One region of the Kitasatospora sp. NPDC023118 genome, then DNA from elsewhere that is predicted to be linked to it. Evidence: riboswitches for the same ligand, from Rfam matches in the RefSeq annotation. Region 1 holds a riboswitch; each other region holds the start of a gene.
The links. A riboswitch is a leader RNA that binds a small molecule or an ion and turns the genes downstream of it on or off. The one in region 1 is predicted to bind S-adenosylmethionine.
Positions count from the first base shown of each region.

Region 2: another riboswitch for S-adenosylmethionine. It lies ahead of ACZ3UD_RS26425 (IclR family transcriptional regulator); the one in region 1 lies ahead of ACZ3UD_RS00370 (aminotransferase class V-fold PLP-dependent enzyme).
Region 3: another riboswitch for S-adenosylmethionine. It lies ahead of thrC (threonine synthase); the one in region 1 lies ahead of ACZ3UD_RS00370 (aminotransferase class V-fold PLP-dependent enzyme).

Region 1 covers NZ_JBVHHW010000001.1:85,896-90,787, forward strand. The annotation lists gene ACZ3UD_RS00360 (response regulator) at 1-344, shown strand, start outside; gene trpD (anthranilate phosphoribosyltransferase) at 463-1,539, shown strand; SAM riboswitch class IV at 1,772-1,889, shown strand; gene ACZ3UD_RS00370 (aminotransferase class V-fold PLP-dependent enzyme) at 1,941-3,320, shown strand; gene ACZ3UD_RS00375 (Lrp/AsnC ligand binding domain-containing protein) at 3,324-3,605, opposite strand; gene ACZ3UD_RS00380 (rhomboid family intramembrane serine protease) at 3,647-4,429, opposite strand; gene ACZ3UD_RS00385 (hypothetical protein) at 4,631-4,888, shown strand.
Region 2 covers NZ_JBVHHW010000022.1:86,303-91,194, forward strand. The annotation lists gene ACZ3UD_RS26415 (NAD(P)/FAD-dependent oxidoreductase) at 1-189, shown strand, start outside; gene ACZ3UD_RS26420 (alpha/beta fold hydrolase) at 233-1,315, opposite strand; gene ACZ3UD_RS26425 (IclR family transcriptional regulator) at 1,572-2,285, opposite strand; SAM riboswitch class I at 2,484-2,626, opposite strand; gene ACZ3UD_RS26430 (metal-dependent hydrolase family protein) at 2,753-4,033, shown strand; gene ACZ3UD_RS26435 (hypothetical protein) at 4,396-4,892, shown strand, end outside.
Region 3 covers NZ_JBVHHW010000005.1:4,482-9,373, forward strand. The annotation lists gene ACZ3UD_RS08065 (alpha,alpha-trehalose-phosphate synthase (UDP-forming)) at 1-1,258, opposite strand, end outside; gene ACZ3UD_RS08070 (glucosyl-3-phosphoglycerate synthase) at 1,297-2,301, opposite strand; SAM riboswitch class I at 2,446-2,578, shown strand; gene thrC (threonine synthase) at 2,596-3,903, shown strand; gene ACZ3UD_RS08080 (MoaD/ThiS family protein) at 3,931-4,209, shown strand; gene ACZ3UD_RS08085 (cold-shock protein) at 4,761-4,892, shown strand, end outside.

The DNA of each region.
Region 1 (4,892 bases):
TCGGCCGTCGACCCGCCGAGGATCTTCCGGAGCTGTCCTACCTGGAGTGCGCGACCACCCCCGCGGTGCTCAAGGCGCTCGAGAAGGGCGGCATCGACCTCTGCGTCCTGGACGGCGAGGCGGTGCCGGCCGGCGGGCTCGGTCTCGGGCGCCAGCTCAAGGACGAGATCTACGGCTGCCCGCCGGTGCTGGTGCTGATCGGCCGGCCGCAGGACTCCTGGCTGGCCGCCTGGAGCAGGGCCGATGCCGCGATCTCCCGCCCGGTGGACCCGGTCGCGCTGGCCGGGGCGGTCGCCACCCTGCTGCGGGCGCGACTGGCCAAGCGGGCCCCGGCCACGCGTTGAGCGGGGTTGTCTCAGTACTAGAGAAGACACCGCCGTAGGAACCCCACCGCTCGATAGGCTGGCTCCATCCGTACGGACGTCCCCGGTACAGGGGAACCCACGACAGCTGGAGTCAGCCATGGTGAACGTGAACCCTGCGAACGGCGGTAGTGACCCCGCGCAGGTGGTCCGCACCTGGCCGGACCTCCTGGCGGCACTGTTGAAGGGGGAGGACCTCGACCGCTCGTCCACCGCGTGGGCGATGGACCGGATCATGAGCGGCGAGGCGTCCCCCGTCCAGGTGGCCGGGTTCATGGTGGCGCTGCGGGCCAAGGGCGAGTCGGTCGACGAGATCGCCGGCCTGGTCGACGCGATGTACGAGCACGCCGAGCCGCTGGACATCCCCGGCCCGGCGGTGGACATCGTCGGCACCGGCGGGGACCGGGCGAAGACCGTCAACATCTCCACGATGTCGGCGATCGTCGCGGCGGCCGCCGGGGCCAAGGTGGTCAAGCACGGCAACCGGTCGGCCTCGTCCACCAGCGGCTCCTCGGACGTGCTGGAGAAGCTCGGCGTGGCGCTGGACCTGTCGGCCCGCCGGGTGGCCGAGGTGGCCGAGGAGGTCGGGCTCACCTTCTGCTTCGCGGCGAAGTTCCACCCCTCGATGCGGCACGCCGCCACCGCGCGGCGCGACCTCGGGGTGCCGACCGCCTTCAACATCCTCGGCCCGCTGACCAACCCGGCCAAGGTCACCTCGCACGCGATCGGCTGCTTCGACACCCGGCTCTCCGGGCTGATCGCCGGGGTGCTCGCCCGGCGCGGGGCGAGCGCGCTGGTGTTCCGCGGCGACGACGGGCTGGACGAACTGACCATCACCACCACCTCGCAGGTGTGGCTGGTGCGCGACGGGGTGGTCACCGAGACCTCCTTCGACCCGCGGGACGTCGGCATCGAGCTGGTCGGCATCGAGGCGCTGCGCGGGGCGGACGCCGCCCACAACGCCGAGGTCGCGCGCAGGCTGCTGGCCGGAGAGCACGGGCCGGTCCGGGACGCCGTGCTGCTGAACACCGCGGCGGCGCTGGTGGCGCTCGACCTGGGCGACGCGCCGCTGACGGAGCAGCTCGCCGCGGGCATGGCGCGGGCGGCGGAGGCGATCGACTCGGGCGCCGCGCGGGACCTGCTGCGGCGCTGGGCGGATGCCACCAGCCGTAGCTGAGGCGGAAGTCGAGGGCCCGTACCGGTTCGCCGGTGCGGGCCCTGCGCACACGCCCCGAGCCGAAGGGGCGCGCCGGCGCCGAAAGTTGAGGAGCGACGAGCGAGGTACGAGCGCCGCAGTGACGAGCGTCGGCGCCGGGTTCGAGCGCCCCGGAGGCGAGCGGGCGAGAACACTGTCCGGATGGTGGATGACTGTTTGACCACTCGGCGGACCCGACCTAGAGTCTTGGCCAGGTCATGAGTGACAGCGTCAAGCCCCAGCTTGCTGTCCGGCAACCCTCCGTCCGTGGCGGGGTGCCCTGGGTGAGGACCGGGTCGCTCGGCAAGCCGTCCGTGCGACAAGCGCGGACGCCCGACGACCAGCACTCCCGGGGTCCCTCATCCCTGAAGGAGTGCATCCTCATGTCCCTCTCCACCGAAATCTGCGCGCCGCTCGCCGTCCTGGGCCACGATGTCCAGGTCCCGCTGGCCAGCGGGGAGAAGGTCGGCTACGCGGCGCTCGACTACGCGGCCAGCGCGCCGGTGCTCCAGCGGGTGTGGGACGACGTCGCCGCCTACGCGCCGTACTACGGCAGCGTGCACCGCGGCGCCGGGTACCTCTCCCAGCTCTCCACCGACCTGTTCGAGCAGAGCCGCCGGACCGTCGCCGAGTTCCTCGACCTGCGCGAGGGCGACCAGGTGGTCTTCACCCGCGCCACCACCGACTCGCTCAACCTGCTGGCCGCCGCCGTGCCGGACGGCACCCGGGTGTTCGCCTTCGAGACCGAGCACCACGCCTCGCTGCTGCCCTGGGCGCACGCCGGGCTGGAGGTCAGCTACCTGCGGGCGCCGCGCTCGCGGGCCGAGGCGGTGGCCGCACTGGACGCCGCACTGGCCGCGGCGCCCGAGGGGCCGAAGCTGCTGTGCGTCACCGGTGCCTCCAATGTGACCGGCGAGCTGTGGCCGGTCGCCGAGCTGACCGGGACGGCGCACCGGCACGGCGCCCGGGTGGTGCTGGACGCCGCCCAGCTGGCCCCGCACCACCGGGTCTCGGTGCGCGAGCTGGACGTCGACTGGATCGCCTTCTCCGGCCACAAGCTGTACGCGCCGTTCGGCGCCGGGGTGCTGGCCGGGCGCTCCGACTGGCTGGACGCGGCCCAGCCGTACCTGGCCGGTGGCGGGGCGACCCGGACGGTGGCGCGGGAGGTGGACGGCTCGGTGGCCGTCCAGTGGCACAGCGGCCCGGCCCGGCACGAGGCCGGCTCGCCGAACGTCATCGGCGCCTACGCGATCGCCTCGGCCTGCCGGGCGCTGACCGAGGCCGGCTTCGACGCGCTGGAGGCCCGGGAGCGGCAGCTGGTCGAGCGGCTGACGGCGGGGCTGGCGGAGATCCCGCAGGTCAAGGTGCTGAACCTGTTCGGGGCGGGCTCGGCCCGGGTGGGCGTGCTGTCCTTCGTCGTCCAGGGCTGGAACAGTTCGCACTTCTCGGCCGCGCTGTCCGCCGAGTACGGCATCGGGGTGCGCGACGGGCTGTTCTGCGCGCACCCGCTGGTGCGCACCCTGCTCGGCGACGAGGACGTCCCCGCGTCCGAGTGCGGGGCGCCCGAGCCCTCGCTGCCGGGCGAGCGAAGCCTGAACGCGATCCGGGTGAGCTTCGGCGCCGGGACCCCGGACGAGCACGTCGAGCGCTTCCTGACCGCCGTCCGCGAGCTGGTCACGGACGGCGCGGCCTGGAACTACCGCAACGAGGGCGGCCGTTGTGTGGCGACCGTGCAGATCGACAGGGGGCGTCGCGAGGGCTGAGCCCTACTCGTCCAGGCCGAGGGCGAAGGCCGCTTCCAGGTCGTGCTGGGAGTAGGTGCGGAAGGCGATCTGGGTCTCGGTGTGGGCCACGCCCGGGACCTTGTTGAGCCGGCCCGGGATGACCTCGGCCAGGTCGTCGTGGCGGCGCACCCGGACCATCGCCACCAGGTCGTAGCCGCCGGTCACCGAGTACACCTCGCTGACGCCCTCGATGGCAGCGATGGCCTCGGCGATCTCCGGGATGCGGTCGACACTGGTCTTGATCAGGACGATGGCGGTGATCACTGTTCGGGCTCCTTTGTGGGGTGCCGCCAGCGTATCGGGCCTCAGCGGGGGCGTCTCGGGGGGTGGCCGACCGCCGTGCACGCGTAGAGGAAGCCGGCCGAGAAGCCGATCACGTGGACCAGGTAGGCCACCCCGGGCCCGGCCGAGTGCACCGACCACCACTGCAGGGCGAACCAGAGGCCGAGCACCAGCCAGGCCGGGAAGCGCAGCGGAAGGAAGAGGAGCAGCGGGACCAGGGTGGTCACCCGAGCACGCGGGTGGAAGCGCAGATAGGCGCCGAGCACCCCGGAGATCGCGCCGGAGGCGCCGATCAGGACCCGGGTGGAATCCGCCGAGTGCGCCTCGGCGAGCGCGAAGCCGTACGCGGCCAGGCTGCCGGCCGCCAGGTAGAAGAGGAGGAACCTGGGCCGGCCGAGCCGTCGTTCGACGGTGGGACCGAAGACGTAGAGGAAGAGCAGGTTGCCCAGCAGGTGCAGCCAGCCGGCGTGCAGGAAGAGGCCGGTGAGGGCGGACACCGCCGGGTGCTTGCCCGGGGTGGGGGCGGCCGGGCAGCCGGGGACGGGGTCGGGCGCCTCGGCGAGCTGTTCGGCGGTCAGCGGGTGTCCGGTCAGCAGTTCGGCCGGGACGGCGCCCCAGCGCTGCTCGTACCTCTGTTCGGCGCAGACCCGGGCCTGGTCCCGGCCGTACAGCGGGTTGAGCCCGGCGGCGGGGCCGAGCAGGAAGACCAGGGTGTTGACCGCGATCAGGGCGTAGGTGACCGCCGGGGCGGGCACCGCCGGGCGGCCGTCCCGCGCGTCGGTGTGGTCGGGGGCCGCGAGCGCCATGCGGCCAAGCATCCCTCCGGACGGCGCAGGTGACACGGCGGTTTACGGCAGGTGGGCTAGCCCTCATGTTCCGGCAACCGGTGGTCGTGGTGGTTGCCCCAGGCAATAGGCTTGGGGCGGGCATTCCCGCCTCCCGCCGCCGACGCCGGGGCTCCGGGGGAAGCGCCTAGCCCACCCAGGGACCAGCCGAGAGGATCCCCGATGACCGTCCCCGCTCTGACCGCCGAGACGCGCTGGCGCTGCACGCTGTGCAGCAACCTCACCCGCTTCGACGTGACCCGCACCGCGCGGGTGACCGAGTTCCTGCACTTCGACCTGGCCGGCGAATCCAAGGTCGAGGAGACCGAGGTGCTCAGCGAGACGATCGAGTCGGTGCGCTGCCGCTGGTGCAACGCGGTGGACCAGGTCGAGCTGGTGGCCCGTCCTGGCGCCGAGGGCGCGGAGGCCCCCGCCGCGTAGGGCT
Region 2 (4,892 bases), on a different contig from region 1:
CAGTTCAAGAACGCCCCGCTGGTGGGCCGCTACCTCGCGACCCTGATCGACCTGGTCGAGGCCGGCCACGACCACGACGGCGACCCGGTCCGCTACCGCTGCGAACACACCGGCAACGTCGTGGACCTGGGCTCGTTCTCGCGCCGACGCCCCGTCCGGGCCGGCTCCGCGCGGACGGTCATGGGCTGATCAACGGACGGCCGTGGGGTGTCCTCCGCTCATCGGCGGACGGTCATGGGCTGGTCACCCGCAGCTCCCGCACCAGGTCCCCGACCACGCCGACCACGAACTCGGGCGCCTCGTGCGGGAAGTCGTGACCGGTCCCCTCCGGCGTGTACACCAACCGGGACTCCGACGACGCCGCCAGGTACCGGACCCGGCTGCGGAGGTAGAAGCGGGTGATCCGCTCGGCCTCGACCGCGTCCCGGGCGCCGGCCAGCACCGCCTCACCGCCGATGAGATCCCGCGGTGTCACCAGGACCAGCGGCAGGTCCGCGAGATCCCCGTCGTACACCACGGTCTCCCAGCCCGCCCCGGCCAGACCGGGCGGCGAGAGCTCCCTGAAGATCGACGCGGCGGCGCAGTCCTGCCCGGTCCGGCCGCCCCGGTCACGGTGTGCACCGAAGAGATGCCGCACCGCGGTCAGCAGGAACCGCCGACGCATCCCCGCGACCAGCCCGTTGGCCGGCGCGAAGGCGATGACCTCCAGCGGCGTCGGGTCCAGCAGCACCAGCCCGGCCGTCAGATCCGGCCGCCGCCGGGCCGCGTTCGCGACCAGCAGCCCGCCGAAGGAGTGGCCGACGAACACGAACGGGGCCCGCTCCCCCGCCGCCTCCAGCGCCGTCAGCAGTTCCTCCGCCTCAACGGCCGTCGTCCGGGGGAAGGGTCCGACATCGCTCCAGCCCGTGCCGAACCGGTCGACCAGCACCGAGCGGGTCCGGGCCGCCAGCATCGTGTGCAGCTCTCCGAACTCCTCGCCGGGAGCATGTCCCCCCGGCATCCACACGACCGTCGGCCCGCCCGTCGGCTCCCCCTCGCCCAGGACGTGCATCCGATGGCCGCCCACCTCGACCAATAACCCCGGCGCCGGCCGCGCCCCCGCCTCCCGGGCCACCAGCACCAGGTGCCGCACGGCCCCGACCAGCAGCGCCACACCGACAGCCACGGCCGCAGCACCGAGCGCCACCGCCCAGGTCGTGCCGAGCGCGACGAGGCCACCACCCACACCCGCCGTCACCAGCGCGACCGGCACTCCCGTCCAGTCCCGGCTCAGGAGCGCGAGCAGGGAGTTCGCCACCCGTCCGTCCCGGCGCATCGTGTCCTCCGCGACAGCAGCATCCGACAGCCGACCCCTTTCCGTCTTCTTCCCGTCTGCCCGGGCCCTCACCCCACAACCACTCAAGAACGCACCGCGTACGCCCAGGGACCCTGGGTCATCGACGCCCGGCGGGACGGTCGCCCCCCCGGGTCCGGCCCTGGCGAATTCCGCTTCCTTCCAAGGACTTTGAGGACCCGGGACGTCCCCGTGAGCGGCCTGAGCGGGGCGGCGGGCGCCGGGGGCGACGAGCCGGTCAGGAGTGGCGCAGGGCTTCGCTGAGGCGGTTGGCCGCCTCGACGACGGCCTGGAAGTAGTGCGGGCCGGGGTGGCGGGTGAGGCGTTCGACCGGGCCGGAGACGGAGACGGCGGCCACCACCCGGTTGGACGGGCCTCGGACGGGCGCGGAGACGGAGGCGACCCCGGGCTCGCGTTCGCCGATCGACTGCGCCCAACCGCGGCGCCGGACCCCGCTGAGGGCGGTGGCGGTGAAGCGGGCGCCCTGGAGGCCGCGGTGGAGCCGCTCGGGCTCCTCCCAGGCGAGCAGGATCTGCGCGCCGGAGCCCGCCTTCATCGGGAGGGTGACGCCGACGGGGACGGTGTCACGCAGGCCGGAGAGCCGCTCGGCGGCGGCCACGCAGATGCGGACCTCGCCCTGGCGGCGGTAGAGCTGGGCGCTCTCGCCGGTGACGTCGCGCAGGTGGGTCAGCACCGAACCGGCGGCGGCCAGCAGCCGGTCCTCACCGGCCGCCGCCGAGAGCTCGGTGAGCCGCGGGCCGAGGACGAACCGGCCCTGCATGTCCCTGCCGACCAGCCGGTGGTGTTCCAGCGCGACGGCGAGCCGGTGCGCGGTGGGCCGCGCCATGCCGGTGGCGGCGACCAGTCCGGCCAGGGTGGTCGGCCCGGCCTCCAGGGTGCCGAGGATCGAGGTGATCTTGTCGAGCACGCCGACGCCGCTCGTGTTCTCCATGGATGGGTACTCCAGTCTCAGATCCCGTGAGCGGCGGGTGGGTTCGGCTCACGGGAGCTCCCCGCGGGGAGCGGGGGGCGGTCAGCGAGGACGGGCCGGAGAAGTCGGCCGATTGCCTGCGCCGGGCACGAGACGGGTACGCGAAAGGGCCGGGGCGGGAAGCGCCCGGGCGAAGGACAGCACAGAGAGCACCGTGTCTCCTCATCTTTCCCGCGCCACGTTGGCGACAGGCCGGAGTTGGCACTGATCCCGGACGGCACGGCGCGTACTTCGAACGCCGAGTCGACCGGGGAGTTGCCGGGGCTTCGTAGGGCCGGTCCCTCCACCCCTCTGGATGATTCGCCAGGAACCATACAAGATTCCCCCGCCGACCCGCCAAACCTCCCGTGCCTCGCCCGCCCTACCCGCCCGCCGCCGATCGGGTGTGCCGTCTGGTGCCGGTCCCGTGACCGGTCGAGGATGGCGGCATGGGTGTCGACGACCCGGGTGCCGGGCTGCTGGTGACGAACGTGCGCGTGTTCGACGGGATCGGCGAGGAGGCGGTGCCGGGACACGTCCGTATCGAGCGGGACAGGATCGCGGAGGTGGTACCGGGCCACCCGTCCCCGCGCGACACCCACGGGGCGACGGTGCTCGACGGCGGAGGCGGCACGCTCATGCCGGGGCTCACCGATGCCCACGTCCACCTGTTCGCGATCGGCGGCACCATGGCGGACCTGCGGCTCGCACCGACCGGCACCGTCTACTACCAGGCCCTGGCCGCCGCCCGCGACATGCTGATGCGGGGCTTCACCACCGTGCGGGACATGGCCGGTGACACCGAGCCACTGCGGCGGGTCCTGGACCGCGGACTGTTTCCGGGCCCGCGGATCTACCCGAGCCAGGCGGCCGTCTCCCAGACCTCCGGCCACGGCGACTTCGGGTCGGTCCACGAAGTCCCGACCGTCCTGGGAGGGCCGCAGGCCCGCACCGAGCAGATCGGGTTCACCCGGATGGCCGACGGGCCGGAGCGGGTGCTCGCGGCGGTGCGCGAGCAGCTGAGGAAGGGCGCCACCCAGATCAAGGTGATGGCCGGCGGCGGGGTCGCCTCGGAGTTCGATCCGCTGGACGTGCTGCAGTTCACCACGGCTGAACTGGAGGCGGCGGTCGCCGCGGCCTCCGACTGGGGCACCTACGTGACCGTGCACGTCTACACCTCGGAGGGAGTGCGCCGCGCGGTGGAGGCCGGGGTGCGCTGCATCGAGCACGGGCACCTCACCGACGAGGACACCATCCGCTACCTCGCGGAGCGGAACGTGTGGCTGAGCACCCAGCCGTTCGAGGTCGACGACCACCACTACGCCTCCGCGGACGGCGACCGCAAGAACCGCGAGGTGTGTGAGGGCGTCGCCCGCACCTTCGGCTGGGCACTCGAACACGGCGTGCGGCTGGCGTTCGGCACCGACCTGGTGCTCGACCCCGCGAAGGCCCACCGGCAGTCCGAGATGCTGGTCCGGCTCGGCCGGTACCTCAGCCCGGTCGGCGCCCTGAAGATGGCCACCTCCGGTAACGCGGAGCTGTTCCGCCTGTCCGGCCGCCGCGACCCCTACCGCGCCGCGCCGCTCGGGGTCATCGCGCCGGGCGCGTGGGCCGACCTCCTGGTCGTCGACGGCGACCCGACCACGGACCTGTCCGTCCTCGCCGAGCCCGAACGCAACCTGCGGCTCATCGTCAAGGGCGGTGTCGTGTACAAGAACGAGCTCGGCTGACCCCGGTCCCGGGCGACACCGGGCGGCCGCTCACGCCCGCCGTCACGGGGCGGCCGCGGCCCGCCACGGTCGCTACGCGCTACCGATGAGAAGAGATGGCTACCGGCGGTGCGCCACGCCGCCCCGCGCTCCCGGTGAGCGCGTCGTACCGGGGCTGGGACTCGCCCCCGCCGGTCGACCCGGCGGGGGTGCGCGGCGGCTCGTAGGAGCTCTGAGGACTCTTGTCAGTCGCCCCACCTGTCACTGCGGTCTCCGCTTCCGGCGGTCGCCCGCGCAGTGGGACAGCGCCGCTTCGAGCGCCGTGACGGCCCGCGTCGGCGGGGAGACACTGGTCGAGGGGCCGGAGGACGGAAGTGACCGCGATGACTGACGGCGCAGACCGCGGCTACCGCGTGCTGATCGGCGAGCTGGCCTGCCTGGTACGGCTGGCGCACACCGCGCTCGGCGGCGCGACGGTCGTACTGACCGGTCCGGCCGGCGACGGCGACGGCATCCCGGCCGCGGAGAAGGCCCTCGCCGACCTGCGGTCCCGGATCGAGGAGGACGCCGCCGGAACACTCGGCGGCCGGGCCGGGACTGTCGTGGGCGTCCATGTCGGGTGCGAGGTGGAGGCTCTCGGGCAGCTGGTGCAGCGGCTGCTGGAGGCGGCCTGGGCGCGCCAGGAGCGGGAGCCGTTCGACGAGCGGCTGCTGGCCCCGCTGCGCGGGATCGCCGACGCGGCGCTGGACCTGGTCGCGCGGGCGGCCGAGGTGCTGGAGTCCGGGGCGCCCGAGGCGGTGGCGGACGTGCTCACCGAGCTGCACGAGATCGGCCAGCGGCAGCGGCTGCTGTACGAACTGCTGCTGCACGAGTACCACAC
Region 3 (4,892 bases), on a different contig from region 1:
CGAGGGCGCAGCCGTTGTCGGAGACGACCGGAACTTCCTTGGCGACCAGGTTCATGCCGTCCCGGATGGGGTTGACGAGGGCGACGTCGGCCAGGCGGTAGGCGGCGAGGGAGCGCGGGAAGTCGTCGTTGACGTGCAGGATCAGGGGTTGCCAGGTGGGGGTGGCGAATTCGGTGTTGATGGCGTCGGCGAGGTGTCGCACCGACGCCGTGTAGTCGCGGTATTCGGCCAGGTCGGTGCGGGAGGGGTAGGCGAAGGCGATGTGCACCACCCGGTCGTGCCACTCGGGATGGGTGCGGAGCAGGTGCCGGTAGGCCTGGAGGCCGCGGACGATGTTCTTGCTCAGCTCGGTGCGGTCGACCCGGACGATGGTGCGGCGGTCGCCGACGGTGGTGCGGAGGGCGGCGAGGCGCTCGTCCACGTCGGGACGGTGGGCGCGTTCGCGGAGGAAGTCGGCGTCGGCGCCCAGGGCGTGCACGCCCAGCCGGGTGGTGCGGCCTGCGTGGGTGACGGTGAGCGTGTCGTGGTCGACCGTCGCGCCGAGCAGGTCCTCGCAACAGGCGGCGAAGGCGCGGGCCCAGCGTTCGGTGAGGAAGCCGGCCCGGTCGGCACCGAGGATGCCGGTGAGGACGGCGCGGGCGGCGTCGTCGGGGAGTATCCGGTAGTACTCGGGCGGGGCCCAGGGGGTGTGGGAGAAGTGGCCGATCCGCAGGTCGGGGCGGGCCGCGCGGAGCAGGGCCGGGGCCAGGGAGAGGTGGTAGTCCTGGACGAGGACCGCGGCGTTCGGGGCGGCTTCGGCGGCCAGGGCCTCGGCGAAGGCCGTGTTGTAGGCCTGGTAGGCGGCCCATTCGGTGCGAAAGCCCGCGTCGAAGGAGGGCGCGGTGGGCGTCGCGTAGAGCAGGTGGTGGATGAACCAGAGGGTGGAGTTGGCGACGCCGTTGTAGGCGTGGGCGAAGGTCTCCGGGTCGATGTCCAGCATCCGTACGGCCTGGCCGCCGACGTCGTGGCCGGCCTGGTCGAGGCGGCCGTCGGGGGCTTCTCTCGCGGCTCGGCGGTCGGCGTCGCTGAGGGCGGCGCACACCCAGACGGCGTTCGGGTCGTCGATCGCGGAGAGGCCGGAGACGAGGCCTCCGCCGCCGCGGCGCAGGGTCAGCGTGCCGTCGTCGGCGGTGCTGAACGACACCGGTCCCCGGTTGGAGGCCACCAGGACGGGGGCGGTGCCGGTCGCGCTCGAACGTTCGGTCGTGAGATCGCCCATGGTTGGCATCTTGCCGGGGGCTTGGGTCGGCAAACGTTTCAGTGCCGGGTCGCGTATTCGGGCACGGTGTGCATCGGGGGGCGTTCCAGGGCGGTCACCGGGTGGCTGTGGGCGGTGAAGGCGCGGGTTTCCGGGTCGCGGGTGAACTGGGTGAGGTGGGGGTGGACCAGGTCGGCGGAGGCCTTGAGGCGGTGGGTGCGGTCGAGGCGTTCCAGGGCGGTGCGGTAGATGGTGGCGGCCATCCGGCCGAGGGCCTGGCCGTCCTGGTGGCGGTGGTGTCGGACGCCGACGTCGACCTGGGCCAGGGCGTCCAGGCCGACCAGCTCCAACGCGTCGACCAGGAGGCCGAGTTCGACGCCGTAGCCGGTGGGGAAGGGCAGCCGTTCGAGCAGTGAGCGGCGAGCCGCGTACTCGCCGCCGAGGGGCTGGACGAAACCGGCGAGTTCCGGCCAGTGGAGGTTGAGCAGGGGGCGGGCGACGAGTTCGGTGACCCGGCCACCGCCGGCGGGGACGATCGCGCCGGACTCTGTTTCGAGGGGGCGGTCGTACATGGCCTTGACCAGGTGGATGTCGGGTTCGGTGAGCAGGGGGCCGAGGATGCCGGAGACGAAGGCGGGGTCGAACTCGCGCAGGTCGGCGTCGACGAAGCAGACGATGTCGCCGTGGGTGACCAGCAGCGAGCGCCAGAGCACTTCGCCCTTGCCGGGGACGGCGGGCAGCCGGGGCAGGATGGCGTCCCGTTGTTCCACCCGGGCGCCGGCCTCGGCGGCGACGGTGGCGGTGGCGTCGGTGGAGCCGGAGTCGAGTACGACCAGTTCGTCGACCAGAGGAAGCCGGTCCATCAGTTCGCGCCGGACGGTGCGGACGATGTCGCCGACGGTGGCCTCCTCGTCGAGTGCGGGGAGGACGACGCTGACGGTCTGCCGGGTGCGCCGCTTGGCCTCCAGCAGGGTGTGAACCGGCCGGTCGGCCGCGCTCCACGAGCGGCGGCGCAGCCAGGACTCCGCCTGCGGGAGGAGTGCGGGGGTCGGTTCGGCGGGCACGGTGAATCTCCTCGGCGGGGTCGGGTGGAACAGGCCGTCTCGCGTGGCGGACGGTCCCTTTCAGGGCTGACGCCTTCGGATACAGTCTTCGTACAGCGGTCGGACCCTCGCACGCCGGGGTCGCCGCTGAACCACAACTTCACAAGCTCATCCAGAGGGACTGAGGGAACGGCCCGTTGACGTCCCGGCAACCTTCTCGCTCGGCTGTCCACAGGCCCCGGCGGGACAGGTGCCAATTCCGGCCTGTGGCGCGACCGCGTCACGGGGAAGATGAGGAGAGAGGCCTCCGCCATCATGGCTGTCGACACTGCCGCACCCTCCCCCAGCCTTCGGCCGGGGGGACCCCCACCCGTTGACCTCGGCCCCGCCGCCGCCCTGTCCTGTCGGGAGTGCGGCACCCGCTTCCCGCTCGGCCCCAGCTTCGCCTGCCTGGAGTGCTTCGGGCCGCTGGAGATCGCGTACGAGTTCGGGAGCGAGCGCGCCGAGGAGCTGCGCAAGCGGATCGAGGCCGGTCCGGCGTCCATCTGGCGCTACGCGCCGCTGCTGCCGGTCCCGGCCGACGTGGCGGCCAAGCCGAACCTGAACCCGGGGTGGACCCCGCTGGTGAAGGCGGACAACCTGGGCCGGGAGCTCGGGTTCACCGCTCCGCTGCACGTGAAGGACGACTCCGGGAACCCGACGCACTCCTTCAAGGACCGGGTGGTGGCCTGCGCCATCGAGGCGGCCCGGGCGTTCGGGTACACCACGCTGTCCTGCTCCTCGACCGGCAACCTGGCCGGCGCGGTGGGCGCGGCGGCGGCTCGGGCCGGGTTCAGGTCCTGCGTCTTCATCCCGCACGACCTGGAGCAGGGCAAGGTCGTGATGGCCGGGGTGTACGGCGGCGAGCTGGTGGGCATCGACGGCAACTACGACGACGTGAACCGCTTCTGCTCGGAGCTGATCGGGGACCCGGCCGGCGAGGGCTGGGGTTTCGTGAACGTCAACCTGCGTCCGTACTACGGCGAGGGCTCCAAGACGCTGGCGTACGAGATCTGCGAGCAGCTCGGCTGGCGGCTGCCGGAGCAGGTCGTCATCCCGATCGCCTCGGGCTCGCAGCTGACGAAGATCGACAAGGGGCTGCAGGAGCTGATCAAGCTCGGCCTGGTGGAGGACCGGCCGTACCGGATCTTCGGCGCCCAGGCCGAGGGCTGCTCGCCGGTGTCGGCCGCGTTCAAGGCGGGCCGGGACGTGATCAAGCCGGTCAAGCCGGACACCATCGCCAAGTCGCTGGCGATCGGCAACCCGGCGGACGGCCCGTACGTGCTGGACATCGCCCGCCGGACCGGCGGGGCGGTCGAGGACGTCACGGACGAAGAGGTCGTGGCGGCGATCCGGCTGCTGGCCCGGACCGAGGGGATCTTCGCGGAGACCGCGGGCGGGGTGACCGTCGGCGTGCTGAAGAAGCTGGTCGAGACCGGTCAGCTGGACCCGGCCAAGGAGACCGTCGCGATCAACACCGGCGACGGCCTGAAGACGCTGGACGCCGTCTCCGACGCCGGGATGACCGCCGTCATCCGCCCGACGCTGGAGTCCTTCCGCTCCGCCGGTCTCGCGTCCGTCTGAACCACCCCCACCCCCGCTAGGAGAGCCATGAGCGCCAAAGTCCGCATCCCCACCATCCTGCGCGCCTACACCGGCGGCGCGGCCGAGGTGACCGCCGAGGGGGCCAGCTTGGCCGAGGTCATCGCCGACCTGGAGCAGAACCACGCGGGCATCTCCGCCCGGATCCTGGACGACACCGGAAAGCTGCGCCGCTTCGTCAACGTGTACGTGAACGACGACGACGTGCGGTTCGCCGAGGGCCTGGCGACCGAGATCAAGGACGGCGCGAACGTCTCGATCATTCCGGCGGTGGCCGGCGGCTGCTGAGCCGTCGCATCCCGCTTCCCGGCCGCCCGTACGTACGGAATTCGACTCTCCGTATGTGCGGGCGGTCGCTGGCATTTCGGCGGGAATATTTCCGGGTCAAGTCGGAGTAGAGTGTGGCTCTGCTGGGAACGGGGCTCCCCTTCCGACTCGCGCAGTGCTTGGCCGGAGGTCGTCCGGACGCTGAGACCGGCTCGCGTCCCGGGCCGTGAAACATGTCAGGCAGATGTCAGAATTCCTGCGGGGGTTTGGGTAATTCGTCCGCTATGTCCGGCATGAAATGCCGATTTCATCCCGGTTTGTTCGGCCTTGTCTCTCGACGGGCCCATGGAATTCCTGGCGGCTGGCCCTGTTGCAGAGGGCGTCGATCCGGATACATTCAGCGGCGGTCGGCGTAATCGACCGCCCATCGGAAGCCGTTCGGCTTTCTGTGCGGAGGATTGCGGCGTGCACGGCTGCGCTCAGGGGGGGTTCCCCGGGCCGGCCTTCAACCAGACCCGGGCCCGCGACCTGCGGGCACGTGAAGGGCCAGCACAGCACTAGGGGAGTTCGGAATGGCTCAGGGCACCGTCAAGTGGTTCAACGCGGAGAAGGGCTACGGCTTCATCGCGGTCGACGGTGGTGCGGACGTCTTCGTCCACTACAGCGCGATCCAGATGGACGGCTACCGCACCCTCGAGGAGGGC